3 regions of the Shewanella sp. AC91-MNA-CIBAN-0169 genome follow, and region 2 is predicted to be linked to each of the others. Evidence: predicted binding sites of a transcription regulator. Region 2 holds the regulator's gene; each other region holds the start of a gene.
What was found. The regulator LexA, encoded in region 2, represses DNA repair genes until DNA is damaged. The targets are predictions, from matches to a motif close to TACTGTATNNNNATACAGTA.
Positions count from the first base shown of each region.

Region 1: a site for LexA is predicted at 2,337-2,356, ahead of AAEY98_RS14880 (DNA topoisomerase III). Genes of this name have one in related genera too.
Region 3: a site for LexA is predicted at 2,685-2,704, ahead of AAEY98_RS10780 (YebG family protein). Genes of this name have one in related genera too.

Region 1 covers NZ_JBEOPM010000017.1:46,752-52,003, forward strand. Annotated here, with positions in the region: gene AAEY98_RS14860 (efflux RND transporter permease subunit) at 1-556, shown strand, start outside; gene AAEY98_RS14865 (DUF3240 family protein) at 553-858, shown strand; gene AAEY98_RS14870 (hypothetical protein) at 956-1,375, shown strand; gene AAEY98_RS14875 (tRNA (adenine(22)-N(1))-methyltransferase) at 1,526-2,233, opposite strand; gene AAEY98_RS14880 (DNA topoisomerase III) at 2,405-4,366, shown strand; gene msrA (peptide-methionine (S)-S-oxide reductase MsrA) at 4,537-5,130, shown strand.
Region 2 covers NZ_JBEOPM010000003.1:93,232-98,483, reverse strand. Annotated here, with positions in the region: gene mtr (tryptophan permease) at 1-1,251, opposite strand, end outside; gene plsB (glycerol-3-phosphate 1-O-acyltransferase PlsB) at 1,251-3,674, opposite strand; gene lexA (transcriptional repressor LexA) at 3,939-4,553, shown strand; gene AAEY98_RS04470 (cell division inhibitor SulA) at 4,550-5,056, shown strand.
Region 3 covers NZ_JBEOPM010000010.1:117,116-122,367, reverse strand. Annotated here, with positions in the region: gene prc (carboxy terminal-processing peptidase) at 1-961, opposite strand, end outside; gene proQ (RNA chaperone ProQ) at 983-1,594, opposite strand; gene msrC (free L-methionine (R)-S-oxide reductase MsrC) at 1,872-2,330, opposite strand; gene AAEY98_RS10780 (YebG family protein) at 2,380-2,673, opposite strand; gene AAEY98_RS10775 (paraquat-inducible protein A) at 2,887-3,513, shown strand; gene AAEY98_RS10770 (paraquat-inducible protein A) at 3,623-4,219, shown strand; gene AAEY98_RS10765 (PqiB family protein) at 4,206-5,252, shown strand, end outside.

The sequences.
Region 1 (5,252 bases), on a different contig from region 2:
GGTTAAGTTACCTAGCGGTTACAGTGTCAGTTTTGGTGGCGAGTTTGAAAATCAACAACGTGCCACTAATAACCTATTACTGGTTATTCCCGTCGCCATTGCGCTTATTACTCTCATTTTGTTTACCACTTTTGGTTCGCTTGCTAAAGCGGGCTTGATTTTGGCTAACGTCCCCTTTGCTATGATGGGCGGGATCGTGAGCTTGTATGTTTCGGGCGAGTATTTATCTGTGCCTGCTTCGGTTGGTTTTATTGCATTACTCGGCGTAGCGGTACTTAACGGTGTGGTGATGGTGAGTTATTACGAGCAGACCAAACATGTCTTTAGCAGTTTATTGGCGCGAGTCGAGCAAGGTGCAGCAAGACGTTTACGACCTATTTTGATGACCGCCACGACAGCCATGTTTGGCTTGATGCCATTGGTGTTTGCATCGGGCCCTGGTGCTGAAATCCAAAAGCCATTGGCCATTGTTGTTATTGGCGGTTTGCTGACATCAACCATTACAACCCTTTATTTGTTACCAATCCTTTATTACTGGCTGGAGAAACGTCAATGATCACGGAGCAATTGTTAGTGCTGATCGCCCAAAATGATATTAAGGACGACATCGTTGATACCTTGATTGAGCTTGAGTTTTTATCTGGTTTTAGCCTAGGTAATATTTGCGGTTTTAGCCGCGAACACAGCCATTTTAATATCAAAGAGCAAGTTGAAGGCTACAGGGAATTTTGTAAGTTTGAAATTATGCATCCTGTGGATCATCAAGATGCGTTATTAGGTGCCTTGTCTGCGGTTTGTAAACATAATCCGTGTCGATATTGGATTACACCCATCATTCATACAGGCACTTTGTGCTAGCCGCAAAAGAAAAGTACTAAGTCGATAAAGGAAATCGTTGCTGTGTTTGGACCATGCGGTCAGCTCATTAAATTTAGTTATAAGAAAGGATATTGAAATGAGAGTTTATCGTTGCCTAACCATGATCTTTTTCGCTTTGCTGGTATCAAATAATATATATGCTAGTGAGCTTTCTGCGAATAATAGCGATGTGACGATTGAGTTTACTATCGAGCCTACGCGATCTTTGAAGGTAACGTTTGAAAGTAGTGTGACTTTGCATTCAATAGTCATTAGAAATAATGATGGTTATTTACTTAACTTAGATGTTCAAGTGCCAAAAGATCCTGGGACTATTTTTTATTTTAATCTTCCTAAGTTACCTCCAGCTAAGTATCTTGTTAGATGGAAAAGTCAGCTTAATGGTGGCCCAATAAGCCTTGGTGAAGCAACGTTAACCTTAAATGATGACACCTATCCACGGCCTTCTACTAAAAAACCAAAGTACGATATTTTACATAGAAAACTACATGGGTAGTCATACTGCAATTACGTCATTCCTGAGATGCAGCTGATCGGGAATCCAGCTCTTTATTGCAGGACGAAGTCCGTCCTTGTCATTTACGGCGTAGCGTCCTTGATACTTTATATACCCAGAAATGGACTGCCAATTGAAGCGTTTTAGGCATTATTTTAAAGCGATGTTTACCTGTTGATACTCTTTTAGTGCTTGAGAGGTGTTTCCTGAACGAGATTGATTGATGCGACTGTAGTGCGCAATCGTTTTAGCTAAATAACGCATAGCAATGTCTTGCTGTACAGCATCACTCGCTTGCCAAATTACACTGCCTATAGGGTCAATGTCTGTAAGCGGATCATTAGCAACATTCGCGGGGAGTTTGGGATCACGTCTGATATAAAGGATTTCGTAGAAACGACGGTTTTCTTCAATCAGTTTTTCGTCAATTAATTCACAATCAAGCTTGATAAGTTGTTGGCGTAACTCATATTGATGATGAACTGGACACAAGATAAAATCGATTTTTCGGTTCGAATATTGCTGGCAAAGTGACCTAACAAACTCGATCATCAAATCTCCACCCACTCCGGCAATAATCACTAAGGGTGTATGCTCATCTTGATCCAAAGGGATCGCTGACACATCAACACAATGTACCTGCCATTTTGGTTGGTTTTGCTGTGGGTAAAAACGTTCGAGCTTGGCGGTTAACTGCTGCATCAATGCTGGCACAATGTCGACGAAATGGATCATGGCTGCATGTCTGTCTAGCAACGCGGCGCCGAGTAATCCATGGTCGCAACAGCAATCCCAAATATGAGTGTAACCATTGGGGATCATCATGTTGATATGTGCTAAGCGGTGGCCGAGTTTCATCTGTTTGTCGTGTTTGGAAGTGAACCTGCGCATTGTAATGATTTAAGTGACTAAGTGGTTAATTATTTCATATTTGCAGCTTGGCGTATTTAACGCTAATCTATACTGTAAATTTATACAGTTAAGTGGCGCGGTTCATTTCATTGAATATTAGCGACCCAACAGTGGATTATGATTTTATATATTGCTGAAAAACCCAGTTTAGGTCGTGCTATTGCCGATGTTCTGCCAAAACCACATAAAAAAGGTGATGGCTTTATCACTGCTGCTAATGGTGATTGCGTGTCATGGTGTATTGGCCATTTGCTCGAACAAGCAGAACCGGACGCCTATGACGATGCATTTAAGTCATGGAAACTCGAACACCTTCCCATCGTGCCACAAACGTGGAAACTACAGCCAAAACCTAAAACACGCAGTCAACTTACGGTGTTACGAAAATTGGTCAAGCAAGCATCATCGATCATTAATGCTGGCGATCCAGACCGCGAAGGGCAGTTGCTGGTCGATGAAGTGATTTCTTATCTGGGTGTAAAAGGAGACAAGCTGAGTCAAGTTCAGCGCTTGTTAATCAGTGACTTAAACCCACAAGCGGTAAAACGTGCATTAGGGCAATTACGCAGTAACCGAGAGTTTATTCCATTATCGACCTCTGCATTGGCCCGCAGCCGTGCTGATTGGCTATATGGCATGAACATGACCCGAGCCTACACGATTCAAGGCCGTAAAGTCGGCTATCAAGGCGTGTTGTCGGTTGGTCGAGTACAAACACCGTTACTCGGGTTAGTGGTACGCCGCGATGATGAAATCGCTGATTTTACCCCTAAAGCATTTTACGAAGTATTAGCCCATTTATTGACAGACCAACAACAAGCATTCACCGCAAAATGGCAACCTAGCGAAGCATGTCAGCCATATATGGATGAAGACGGACGAGTATTAGCTAAAGGTTTAGCCGAAAATGTCGTTGCCCGTATCAATGGGAAACCAGCGGAAGTCACTAAAATTGAGGCTAAAGATAAGCGCCAAAACCCACCATTACCTTACAGCTTATCGGCACTGCAAATAGATGCAGCTAAACGTTTTGGCCTGTCAGCGAAAGAGGTACTGGATACTTGCCAAAGTTTGTATGAGCGCCACAAATTGATTACTTATCCGCGCTCAGACAGTCGCTATTTACCTAAAGATCAGCATGCTTTGGCGCCAAAAGTATTGGACGCCGTGCTCAAAGGCGCTTCAGGCTTAATTGAGGGTTGTGAGTCTCCTAATAGTAAACTTAAATCTAAAGCGTGGGATGACACTAAAGTAGATGCTCACCATGCGATAGTGCCAACTGAAAAGGTGGCTAATTTATCGACATTATCAAGCAACGAAGCTAAGTTATATCAACATGTGGCAAGGCAATATTTAGCCCAGTTCTATCCCGCTTATATCTATGCAGAAACCGCAGTTGAAGTGACCATTGCCGGTGGATTATTTACCACTAAAGCACGTCAAGATAAAACCTTAGGCTGGAAACAACTGTTTAAACGTTCTGCCACTGCAAATCAATCTAGTTCTAATTCAACTAGCAGCGACGACGACAATGAAGACGCGGTACAGTCTTTACCGCCACTGGTTAAAGGTCAAATTTTGCATTGTCAGCGTGGTGAATTACTACAGAAAATGACCCAAGCGCCGAAGCATTTTACCGATGCGACATTATTGGGCGCGATGACGGGTATTAGCCGTTATGTGACAAACAGCGAGATTAAAAAAATCCTTAAAGAAACCGATGGTTTAGGTACAGAGGCCACACGTGCAGGAATTATTGAATTGCTGTTTAAACGCGGTTATTTAATTCGCCAGGGTAAATCGATATTGGCCACCCCTGTGGGTACTGGCTTAATCCGCAGTTTACCCGAATCAGCAACCACGCCCGACATGACCGCATTATGGGAAAATAGCTTGGATGCTATCAGCCAAAAACGTTTAAAGTATGATGCTTTTATGCAGCCATTGTTGAGCCAATTAGATGGCCTCATCACTCAAGCATCGAGTCAATTACCCTCAGCATTACAAGGTGTTGCCAGTAGCGCGCCAAAGCGCAGTTTTAAAAAAACGTATAAAAAGAAGGCTAAAGCGAAAAGCTAAATTGGCAAGAGTTACTTGCATTACAGTCTAGGTATTTCGGAAATATAACTGTGTTAACTCACCATTAGGAACTTTGTAAATGTCATTGTGAACTTTTAAACCATTAAGTTCATATAGTAGATATTTACAGACAAACATACTAATAACCTAGGAAAATAAAGGAGAGTGTTATGAAAAGCACACTAGTGTTAACGATATTTGCAGCAAGTTTATTGTCTTATGCATCTAATGCCACAGCAGATAAAACCATTTTAGCTGGTGGATGTTTTTGGTGTATGGAATCAGATTTTGAAAAGCTTGATGGCGTAACCGATGTGGTCTCAGGATTTACTGGCGGAAACATCAAAGACCCTACCTATAATGGTAACCACAGTGGTCATTATGAAGCGGTTGAAATAACATACGATCCTAGCAAAGTGAGTTACACCGAGCTGTTAGAACATTACTGGGTGAACATTGACCCTTTTGATGCAAGCGGACAGTTTTGCGATAAAGGTTCTAGCTATTTAAGCGCGATTTTCGTGGCAAATGACACCGAACGACAAATTGCACAACAGTCTAAAAGTGACATTGAAAAGCAATTTCCTAATAGTAAAGTTGTGACGCCTATTTTAAATGCTTCAATTTTTTATCCTATAAAAGGCGATGAAAGTTATCATCAGGATTACTATAAGAACAACCCAATTCGCTATAATGCTTATCGCTGGAATTGTGGCAGAGACAAAAGATTAAATGAAATTTGGGGTGATAAAGCGACACATTAGGCTTAATTTATGGCAGCCGCTACTTGTATTTTGGCGCTTCAGGTACCCCCCATACAAAAGCAAAGGGGTATGAAGGTTGCGAAGAATTTGATTGTGAAAAAGAATGTGAGTGTGAAAAAAAG
Region 2 (5,252 bases):
AAACACCGGCAATATATCGGCCATGGCCAGCAAATGACATGTGGCAGTGATAACTCCAAACAACACCACAATAGCAATTAACGGGGTTCCACCAGGGACTTTAAATCCCTTTGAGTCAGGATATTGTTGTCTTACTTTATAGGCTAATAACGCTGGTACAATAACAGCCCAAATAGTGGCAGCTAGCGCAGCAAAACCAATCGCTAAAATAAATCCATTCGGAAATAACAAACCAAGGATTGTTGGTGGCACAAACGTGACCGTTGCCGTTTTAATTCGTCCTGATCGCGAGTCGTCAAACCCAAATAAATCAGCAAGGTAATCGAACAAGCCTAGTGTCACACCTAAAAATGATGAGGCGACGGCAAGATTAGCAAATAGGGTTAACATGTTATCCAGCCATTGGCTGGCAATAACCCCAGACAACGCACCCACTAACACACCTATATTGCCACCTTGAGCAATAATATCGGCAAACTGGCTTCGTTGAATATTACCCATCGTTGCCACTAACCAACATATATAAATCACCAATGCGATAGTGGTTCCGGTAATAATCGCCTTAACGATGGTTTTGGCATCTTTACCATAATATTTGACTAAACTTGGCACATTACCGTGATAACCAAAACTGGCCAATCCAAAAGGGATAGCGGCAAGTAAATAAGGCAGGTAACGCGATTCACCATCAGGCGATACTAGCTTTATGGTATCAATGTCGATTAGTAAGTTACCGATAGCCAAAAAGAAAGTAATCACCATGCCACCAAGCATGATTGTGGTGATACGGTCGACCGCTTTAGTACTAATAAATACCACCAAAGCCAAGACTACCGCAAACACCAATCCGGCCACACTCTGGGGTAGGCTCACGCCCAATGCAGACAGACTGTGATTCACAATCGAACCACCACCACTGATATAAGCATAGGTTAAAATATATAACACAAACGCAATCGAAACGCCGTTAATCACCCGCCAGAACTGCCCAAGAGTCACCCGAGTTAAGGTGTCAAAACTGTCGCCTGGTTCAAAATGCAAATTGGCTTCTAATAACAATAAACCCGACATTAGCATGCAAAACCAAACGCCGAGCAACATCGCGATAGAATAGCCAAACCACATTCCAGCACCAACAACGGGTAACGAAAACATGCCCGCACCCACAGTGGTTCCGGCAATAATCATCGCCCCACCCAATACAGATTTACCGCTGGTACGATGCTTGGCAGCATTCATATGATTAGCCATTATTGTCCGTGCTCCGCTTCCACACTATCAACAATGGTTTGTCTTACTAAAGAGCTGAGTAATTTATTAGCGTTATCACGAATTCTGATCACTTCAGCACGATGTTCGTCGCTGCATAAATAACCCAATTCTTTCAGTTTCACACTCAGGGTATTATATAATTTTTTGTCATAAAATTCTGGTGCGGTAATGCCATGCAGCGCGCCTAATCGTTGGGCTAACAAATGGCTATCGCGTTCCAGTTCTGAGCGCTCAAGATCAGGTTTTATTGCGAGTAAATTGAAGATAATCGCATAACGTTGCAACGTTTCACTGATAGTTTCAGCAAGCAGTAACACTTGGGTAATATGACGAGGCGTTATCTCAAACTGATCGCTACCGGTCAGTAAACCTTGTTCAACCATGAAATCTAAAATGCTATCCACATGTTGAGGCACATCATCAATGCTCATAAATAGCTCAGCTTTAAGTAATGGATAAAAGTCCATTACAATGCCATGAATTCGCTGGCGATCGCACACGTCATAATGCACTAAACAACTGGCAATTAATGACGGCAACGCCATCAAATGAATAATATTATTACGGTAATAACTCATGGTGATGGCAATTTTTTCATCAACTGAAATAATTTCACCAATAAGGTCTTTGGTACTAACAAACTTATTTAACGACAGACAGTGATCAATAATTGACTTGCCATTACCTTCGGCCACAGAGGTGTAATCGGTATAAGGCACTGTTTTAAGTAAGGCTAAATACAAATCAAGCTGACGTTCTAACTGGCTTCTTTCTAACGCATTTTGCTCTGACGCTAATAACACTAAACTAGTCAATGTTACTGAACTGGCTGCGGCCGCTCCATTGATATTAGTCATTACGCGGTTAGCTAACAAATTAACTGAGGGCGTAAACCAAGATGGTTTCTGGTCAGGATCTTTAGCTAGCTCATCACGCCACTCTGGCGCCTGCTGATTTAAGAACTGTTGTAAATTAATCGGCTCACCAAAATTCACATAACCTTGGCCAAAATTGCCTAACTTACGAATAGCACCAAATACCTGCCATACAGATTCTTTTTTCTTTTTCTTACCGCTTAATTCTTTGTGGTACGTCGCCACTTCCATCACATGGTCATAACCTAAATACACGGGTACTAAGGTTACTGGGCGCTCTATCCCACGTAGCACACTGTTAATTGTCATAGCCAACATACCGGTTTTAGGCGCTAGCAAACGTCCTGTACGCGAACGACCTCCTTCAGTGAAATACTCGACCGCATAACCCTTAGCAAATAACTGATCTAAATATTCACGAAATACTGCGGTATAAAGTTTATTACCATTAAAACTACGACGGATAAAGAATGCCCCACCACGGCGGAACATCGGCCCTGCTGGCCAAAAATTAAGGTTAATACCGGCAGCAATGTGCGGCGGAACCATGCCCTGATAATACAAAATATACGACAGTAGCAAGTAATCCATATGGCTACGATGGCAAGGAACGTAAACAATTTCATGACCATCATGATGTAACTGTCTTACTTGCTCGGCACCTTTGATATTGATGCCACTGTATAATTTGTTCCATAACCAAGTCAGGAAACGTTCGGCAATACGCACCAAACTATCAGAATAGTCGGCGGCAATTTCATCAAGGTATTCAATGGCGGTTTCACGCGCTTTCTCGACTGTTACTTTCTTATTTGCAGACTCTTCTTCAATGGCTTTTTTGATAGATTCTGATTTTAATAAAGAGGCAAACAACGCTTGTCGATTCGGTAATTGTGGCCCCGTCATCACTTTGCGTTGACGGCGGAAATGCACACGGGCGACTCGGGTTAATTTGTGAGCAATTCTTTTATCAGTACCATGTTCATCGGCCATATGACGAAGCGATAATGCATTAGAAAACTGGACGAAATTATGGCGTCCTAAAAATAAAATCATTAACCATTTACGTAACCACGTAGGGTTTTCACGTTCAAATACAGCAGCTTTCATGCTGTCTTCTTCTTTACCTGGGGTACGTCCCCAATAAAGGCAAACAGGAACCAACTGTATATCTAATTCAGGGCTCTCGCTATGAAGTGACAATAAACTGGTAAAATAATTAAGGAATTTGTCACCACTTTCACGTTTACCAAATAGTGGTTTGCGGCCCTCTAAACAGACCACACGAGGCACGGTTAAGCCATCAAGCTGTAATGGCTCATAAGGACTGGGCAGACCAAAGCCCTCGGTGATTTCGCTCAACGCGGCAATATCGCTAATAGATTCCGTTTTCATTAAATAAACCAAAGGTTTAGTTGGATCTATATTGAGGTCATCAAAAGGATCGTGAGGGACCACAATGGTCTGTACCATCCACTTTTGAATCCACCTTAATGCTCGTAAAAATATTGAATCTGGTTTTGACATGGTTATTTTCGCAACATAAGCCACTGTAATATTGTCGTATAGGATACCAGAAACCACCCTGCTTACACTATCAGACCGATCTATCTTTACGTTTAAGCTCTCACTATCAGAAATAACATAAGACAGAACATTAGTAATAGTTAATTAAAACATATTGTTGAGTGATACTTAATCAACAAAATACAAAAAATAGTTGGTTAATACTTGCGCGAACACAAACACTGTATATAATGACAGTCACTGTATAAAAAGACAGGAATCATCATGAGACCGTTAACGCCGCGCCAAGCAGAAATTTTAGACTTAATTAAAAACAATATCGCCGAAACAGGTATGCCACCCACTCGTGCTGAAATTGCGAATCGTCTTGGCTTTAAAAGTGCTAATGCCGCCGAAGAGCATTTAAAAGCATTAGCCAAAAAAGGCTTTATCGAGATCATGCCTGGTACCTCAAGAGGCATTCGTTTACCTCATGAAGAACAGGTTGAAACCGGTCTGCCACTCATTGGACAGGTTGCTGCTGGTGAACCTATTTTGGCCCAAGAGCATGTAGAACAATACTATCAAGTCGATCCAAACATGTTTAAGCCCGCCGCAGATTTTTTATTGCGAGTGCGTGGTGACAGCATGAAAAACATTGGCATTTTAGAAGGTGACTTACTCGCTGTACATAAAATGCAGCAAGCACGTAATGGCCAGGTTGTTGTGGCACGTGTTGATGATGACGTCACCGTAAAACGATTTGAACAAAAAGGTAATGTGATTTATCTGCATGCCGAAAATGAAGATTACAATCCGATAAAAGTAGATTTAAGTTGCCAAAGCCTAACCATCGAAGGGCTTGCCGTTGGCGTTATCCGTAATGGAGATTGGTTATGAACAAACTAATGGGCATCGCGCCACGCCACCCGGGCTTATGGGTAGATTTAACTGAAACAGAACTGCATGGCACCCAAACCATTCAAACATTACAAACTGTCACCCAAGGTGAAGCTGAACTGAGCCAATTGTGCAGCCAGTTGGCAATATTGAGCCAGCAAGGCAGATGGATTGTATTAATTAGCCCGCCCCATATTGGCTATAAACATATGCTGGCAAGTGCTGGTGTAAGAATGGATCGCATTTTACTGGTGCACACCAAAGATGAAGTCGAAACATTATGGGCCATGGAGAAAGCGCTCACTAGCGGTACATCGAGCGCAGTAGTAACTTGGACAAGCTCACTTGATGCTCGCGATAGTCGCCGTTTAGAAATTGTCGCCAAAAGTGCACGTGCATTAGGGGTGGTAATTGAAGATGTGAATGCTCACTTACCTCACAAACATCAACTTGTTAGCCCTACTTTAACAAATGGAACAAGTAATTTTTGCTCATTTCACTAAGCACGAACCCTTCATTACCAAGCCCTGTATTGAATTCAGGGTTTTTTTTCATCTTTTTTCAGCCTATTAGCCAACAAAGTGATCTTGATCAATGTTTAATCTACAAGTAATGTGGTTAACAAGGATGAAACATTTTTTATCTTTAATTGGACGTGAATGGCAGTAATCAAGATTACTTTCAGACAAATGAGCCAAA
Region 3 (5,252 bases), on a different contig from region 2:
GTAAAATCTGTAATACGACTTCACTTCCTTTTGGCCCTTTGATCAAATCAACAACATCATCTAAACGCCAACCTATGACATCAACAATGTCACCGGTTTTTTGACCAACACCAACAATTTTATCTTCTGGTGATAATTTCTCGCTATTGGCAGCAGGCCCTCCGGCCACTAAACTTTTGATGACGGTGTAGTCATCATCCATTTGCAACACGGCCCCAATACCCTCAAGACTTAAATTCATTTCCATTTGGAAACGTTCTGCATTACGAGGTGATAAATAACTTGTATGAGGTTCAACACTACGAGCAAACGCATTCATGACTGTTTGAAACACGTCTTCGCTTTGTGTTTGGCTTAAACGCTTAATGGCATTGTTGTAACGCTTCTCGAGCACTTCAACAATTTCAGGCCACTTTTTACCGGTTAATTTAAGATTTAACGCGTCATATTTAACGCGCTGACGCCAAAGTTCATTCACTTCGGCTTCATCTTTTGGCCATTGCGCATCTTTGCGATCAAATTCATACGCATCGCCAGCTTGAGTAAAATCGAACTCTTTATCAAGCAAAGACAACGCATAAGCAAAACGCTCATAACGACGTTTCTGTACTAGGTCGTACATGGTAAATGCAGGGCTAATATCGCCTGATTCAACCATGTTATCAAACTGGTTTTGATATTGACTAAAGCTCGCAATGTCTGCCGCAGTCAGCACATTACGACGATAATCAAGTTGCTCAAGAAAACGGGTATATATTTGCTCAGAGAATGCATCGTCAAGTACAAAACGATGATAATGCGAGCGAGTAAACAAAGTTGTTACTCGCTTGCTAGCCACTTTATGTTGTGGCTCTTGTGCTAGTTTAGGTAACTCGCTGATTTGAATCGTTGGTGAAATTGCCCATGCCGAAAAGCCGACAAATAAACTGGCAATTGACGCGGCCAAGGTAAGTTTTCGCATCAACAAGTACTCCTTAAATTTCTATAATAGTATGTGCTCAGCACGTACTTTGATGGATAAGCCAGAATCTAATTGAACAAGCACATCCTCTTTATTAATATCAGTCACAACACCAGGAACAGGTGTGGCACCTAATTTAACATTAACGCGTTGTTTTTGTTTTAAATCTTCTAGCTTAGCCGGCACAAGTTTAATCACTGGAGCCGCTACCGGTGCAGGACGTTCCTTTTTAACGGCAGGAGCACGTTTAGGTGCCACTTTCTTTGCCGGCTTTTTAGGCGCTAACGCTTGACGTTTTGCTTTAGCTTTATCTTGGCTTTCTTTAAGCGTCAAAATAGCATGGTCAATGTGCTCTTGTTCTAATTCAGCACATTCATTACCGTCAAGATCTATACGTTTAGCACCTGCTTTAACGCCTTTCAAATAGCGCCAGCTGCTTGTGTAACGACGAAGCGCTACACGTAATTGTGTTTTACTGACTTTAGAATCATCAGCTAACCGTTCAGCCAAATCTTGAAACAAACCAATTTTTAATGGCTTCGTTTCACCTTCTGCAATAAAGCATAAAGGAAAGGTTTCATATAAATACGCTAAAATTGCGTTGGTGTCGGTCAACTTGTCTGTTGATTCCATTTTTACTTCCACGTTAATAAAGGGACTGATTATGCGGCATACAATTTGCCTTGCAGTCGTTCATCTTTCGTTAAACCTTACTGTTAAGGCTTAACGTACAAAATATCACTATCCGCCAGTTTGCTAAAGTCATTGAAACAAACCTTAACAATTTAACCAAACTTACTCTCAGCTTAATCATCGCTCATCAGTAAATCCAGCACAAATGCGTATAGCGGCATATTATAAAGCCCGCGACAGCGAATGCGACCATGATTTAATCTAATTTGTTCGCTATTTAACCAAATAGGCAAGTTTCGAAACTTTTTACCATGTTTTCTAAACCAATTTGATCATCTTGATCGAATCGATTCAGTAATGGGCTGTCAATATCTAACACTGCTACAACCTCATTACCCTGCCTAACAGGGATCACGATTTCTGAATTACTGGCAGAATCGCATGCAATGTGGCCATCAAATTGATGAACGTCGGCAACTCGTTGGGTTTTATTTTCTGCTGCGGCAGTGCCACAAACACCTTTGCCGATATTGATACGGGTACAAGCCACTTTACCTTGGAATGGTCCAAGGACTAATTGTTCACCACGCTTAATATAAAAACCTGCCCAATTTAGGTCTTCTAGGTTGTCATTTAGCAACGCTGAAAAATTTGCCATAGCAGCAATCAAATCATCTTCGCCTTCAAGTAAAGCTTGTGCTTGACGATTTAATGTTTGGTAAAATTCGGTTTTCATGTCCATTCCTTAAGCTGACACTCAATCGAAGAATGAGTGATGAATACGACTATTCTGCAGATGTAGTTTTAGCCGTAGTCTTTTTAGTTTTCGCTGTAGGAGCGTTTTTAACCTGTACGATGCCTTTTAGCAAGTTAGAAAGCTCATCTTTATTGTTTGCTAGATAAAATGCCAGCTGTTCGCATTTATTTTCATCAAGTCCGAGGTCTGCCTTAATAAGAAATGGCACTAGGTTATCGGAAATATCGAGCATCTTATCGTAGGCATCAGCCTCTTTCTTCGATATAAATGTCATCTTTTCCACCCCTTCTCTGACCACGACAAATTGGGTTATCACTGCCATGATGTAATCCTCACTGTTTTTATATACAGTGCATAGAATCTCACATAGTTAACTTATGATGCAAGTGTTCTGATTATTCTGATATTATCAAGCACAAGAAAATCGAGATTATTTAACAATTAACTCATTTTTCTGCCAATATAAGGCCAAGCAGAGAGGTTTGACTCTTCGCTACCCAATAATGTGTTTTACTATGGATTAGATTAATTCTTCATGCATGAATTTGATGATCATGATTCTATAATTTTATGCCAATCATGTGATTTGGCAGTGAGAAAACGAGCTTTGCCTTCAAGTGCCCGTGCGCTTTGTCCGCGTTGCCACACGGCGCTCTATGATTCACCTTATTGCTCCATTAATGGCATGCTAGCGTTATGCGTTGCGGCGTTAATTATTTTTATTCCTGCTAATTTATTGCCAGTACTCGAAATCCACTTCCTTGGCAGTGTACGAACCACTACGGTGCTGCAAGCTGCTGTGACGGTTTGGGCCGAAGGATATTGGGTTGTAGGCCTAGCGGTAATGGTTGCTGCAGTTATCGCGCCTGGGCTATTGATTTTGTCAATTATGGCTCAAGTTGTAATTGTAAAATTAAAACTGCACAACTCATTTTGGCAAAGAACCTACACTACATTGTTAAAAAATCATGGTTTGATATCACAAATGACCATGTTAGAAATTTATGTCATCAGTTTTCTCGTGTCGGCCTTTCAGTTATCAGACTTTTCCGATGTGTATTTTGGTATGGGAACATTCAGTTTTACAATGTTGTTTATCATCATCTTATTTTTACAACGTGAATATAATCTAGAACACATGTGGAGTTATGTAGATGCCTAGTACTCCAATTACACCATCCAATGAACATATAGTGGACAGCCCTAAGCAAACTGCGAATACCGATAACGAGCCGAAAACTGAGGTTTTACCTCATATTCAGGGCAAGAAAATGGGCTTATGTTTATGCCCTGTTTGTCGCAAACTTAACGTCACAAGTAACAGTCATTGTCGACGTTGTTTTAGTCAATTAAGTAGCCGTAGTTATGCCAGCATCCAACAAAGTTGGGCTTTATTAGTTACCGCGACAATTTTACTTGTTGTCGCCAATATTTACCCTATTACCTTGTTAACTAATCGCGGAGTGGTCACCAATGACACCATTTTTAGTGGCATTAGTCATTTAGTCAAAACCGGTATGTTTCCGATTGCTATCATTGTTTTCACTGCCAGTATTTTAGTACCTTGGCTTAAAATTATTGGCTTAGCGACTTACTTGACGGCTATTAGTTTTAACTTACCAATATCAAAAAGAAAATTAATGGTTGGGTTTCACATTATTGAATGGATCGGCCGCTGGTCAATGCTCGATTTATTCGTTATTTCATTAACAGTTGCCTTAGTTAATATGGGGCAATTATTAGACGCAAAACCTGCACCTGCCGCGACAGCATTTGCGTTAGTTATCTTACTAACGCAAGTCGCAGCAAAAGTGTTAGATACTCGATTACTTTGGGACCGCTTGGAAAACACTGATGACACAAATTGAATCGCCTAAAATTGTGAAGAAAAAGTTATTCTCGCCAATATGGTTATTACCGGTTGTTGCTTTGATATTAGGTGCCTGGTTAGGGGTCAAAAGCATTAAAGAATCCGGCATTGAAATATTAATACATTTCCCTAGTGCTACGGGTATTGATATCGGCAAAACGTTGGTCAAATACCAAGGGTTGACGGTAGGTAAAGTCACTGACATTGGTATTGACGATGATCTAAAAGGGGTAAACGTTAAAGTTATTATGGATTACCGTGCCGACCCTTTCCTCAATAAAAACACCCTTTTTTGGTTAGTAAAACCTAAAGCAAGTATTACCGGAGTTGAAGGGCTCGATACGTTATTTTCTGGTAATTATATTGCCCTTCAACCTGGTGATGGTCGCTCTGCAACCGTATTTGAAGCACAACGTGAAGCGCCTGCAATACTCCCCGGCAGTGAAGGACTCATGATCGAACTAAAATCCCCTAAACTGGGTTCGATTGATGTTGGCTCGCCTGTATTTTACCGTCAAGCACCTGTCGGAAGCATTGTCAGTTATCGCCTCGACGGAAATAAACAAATAATTATCAGCGCATTTGTTCAAGAACAATATGCCCATTTAGTCAATAAAGACTCCCATTTTTGGAATGTATCGGGCTTGAAAATCGATGCTTCTTTAGCGGGGATAAAAGTCAGCACTGAAAGTATCGCGTCTATTTTGGCCGGCGGCATCAGCTTTGATACCGGCAGCTACACTGAAAAGGCCCAAAATGGTGATGTTTACAACCTATATGAGGATGAGCTTACCGCTATTGGAGGTGTTCATTTTGATTTAACTGCATCTAGCAGTGAAGATGTTAATGAAGGCACCGCCATCACCTACCGCGGTATCGTTATTGGTGAAATAGAAAAAGTAACCTTAACCGGCACTGGAGTGAAGCTTATTGCTCGGGTTGAACATCATTACAAAGCATTAATTACCAACGATAGCCAATTTTGGATAAGTGGTGCCGAGTTATCATTAAAAGGTGTCAAAAATATCAGT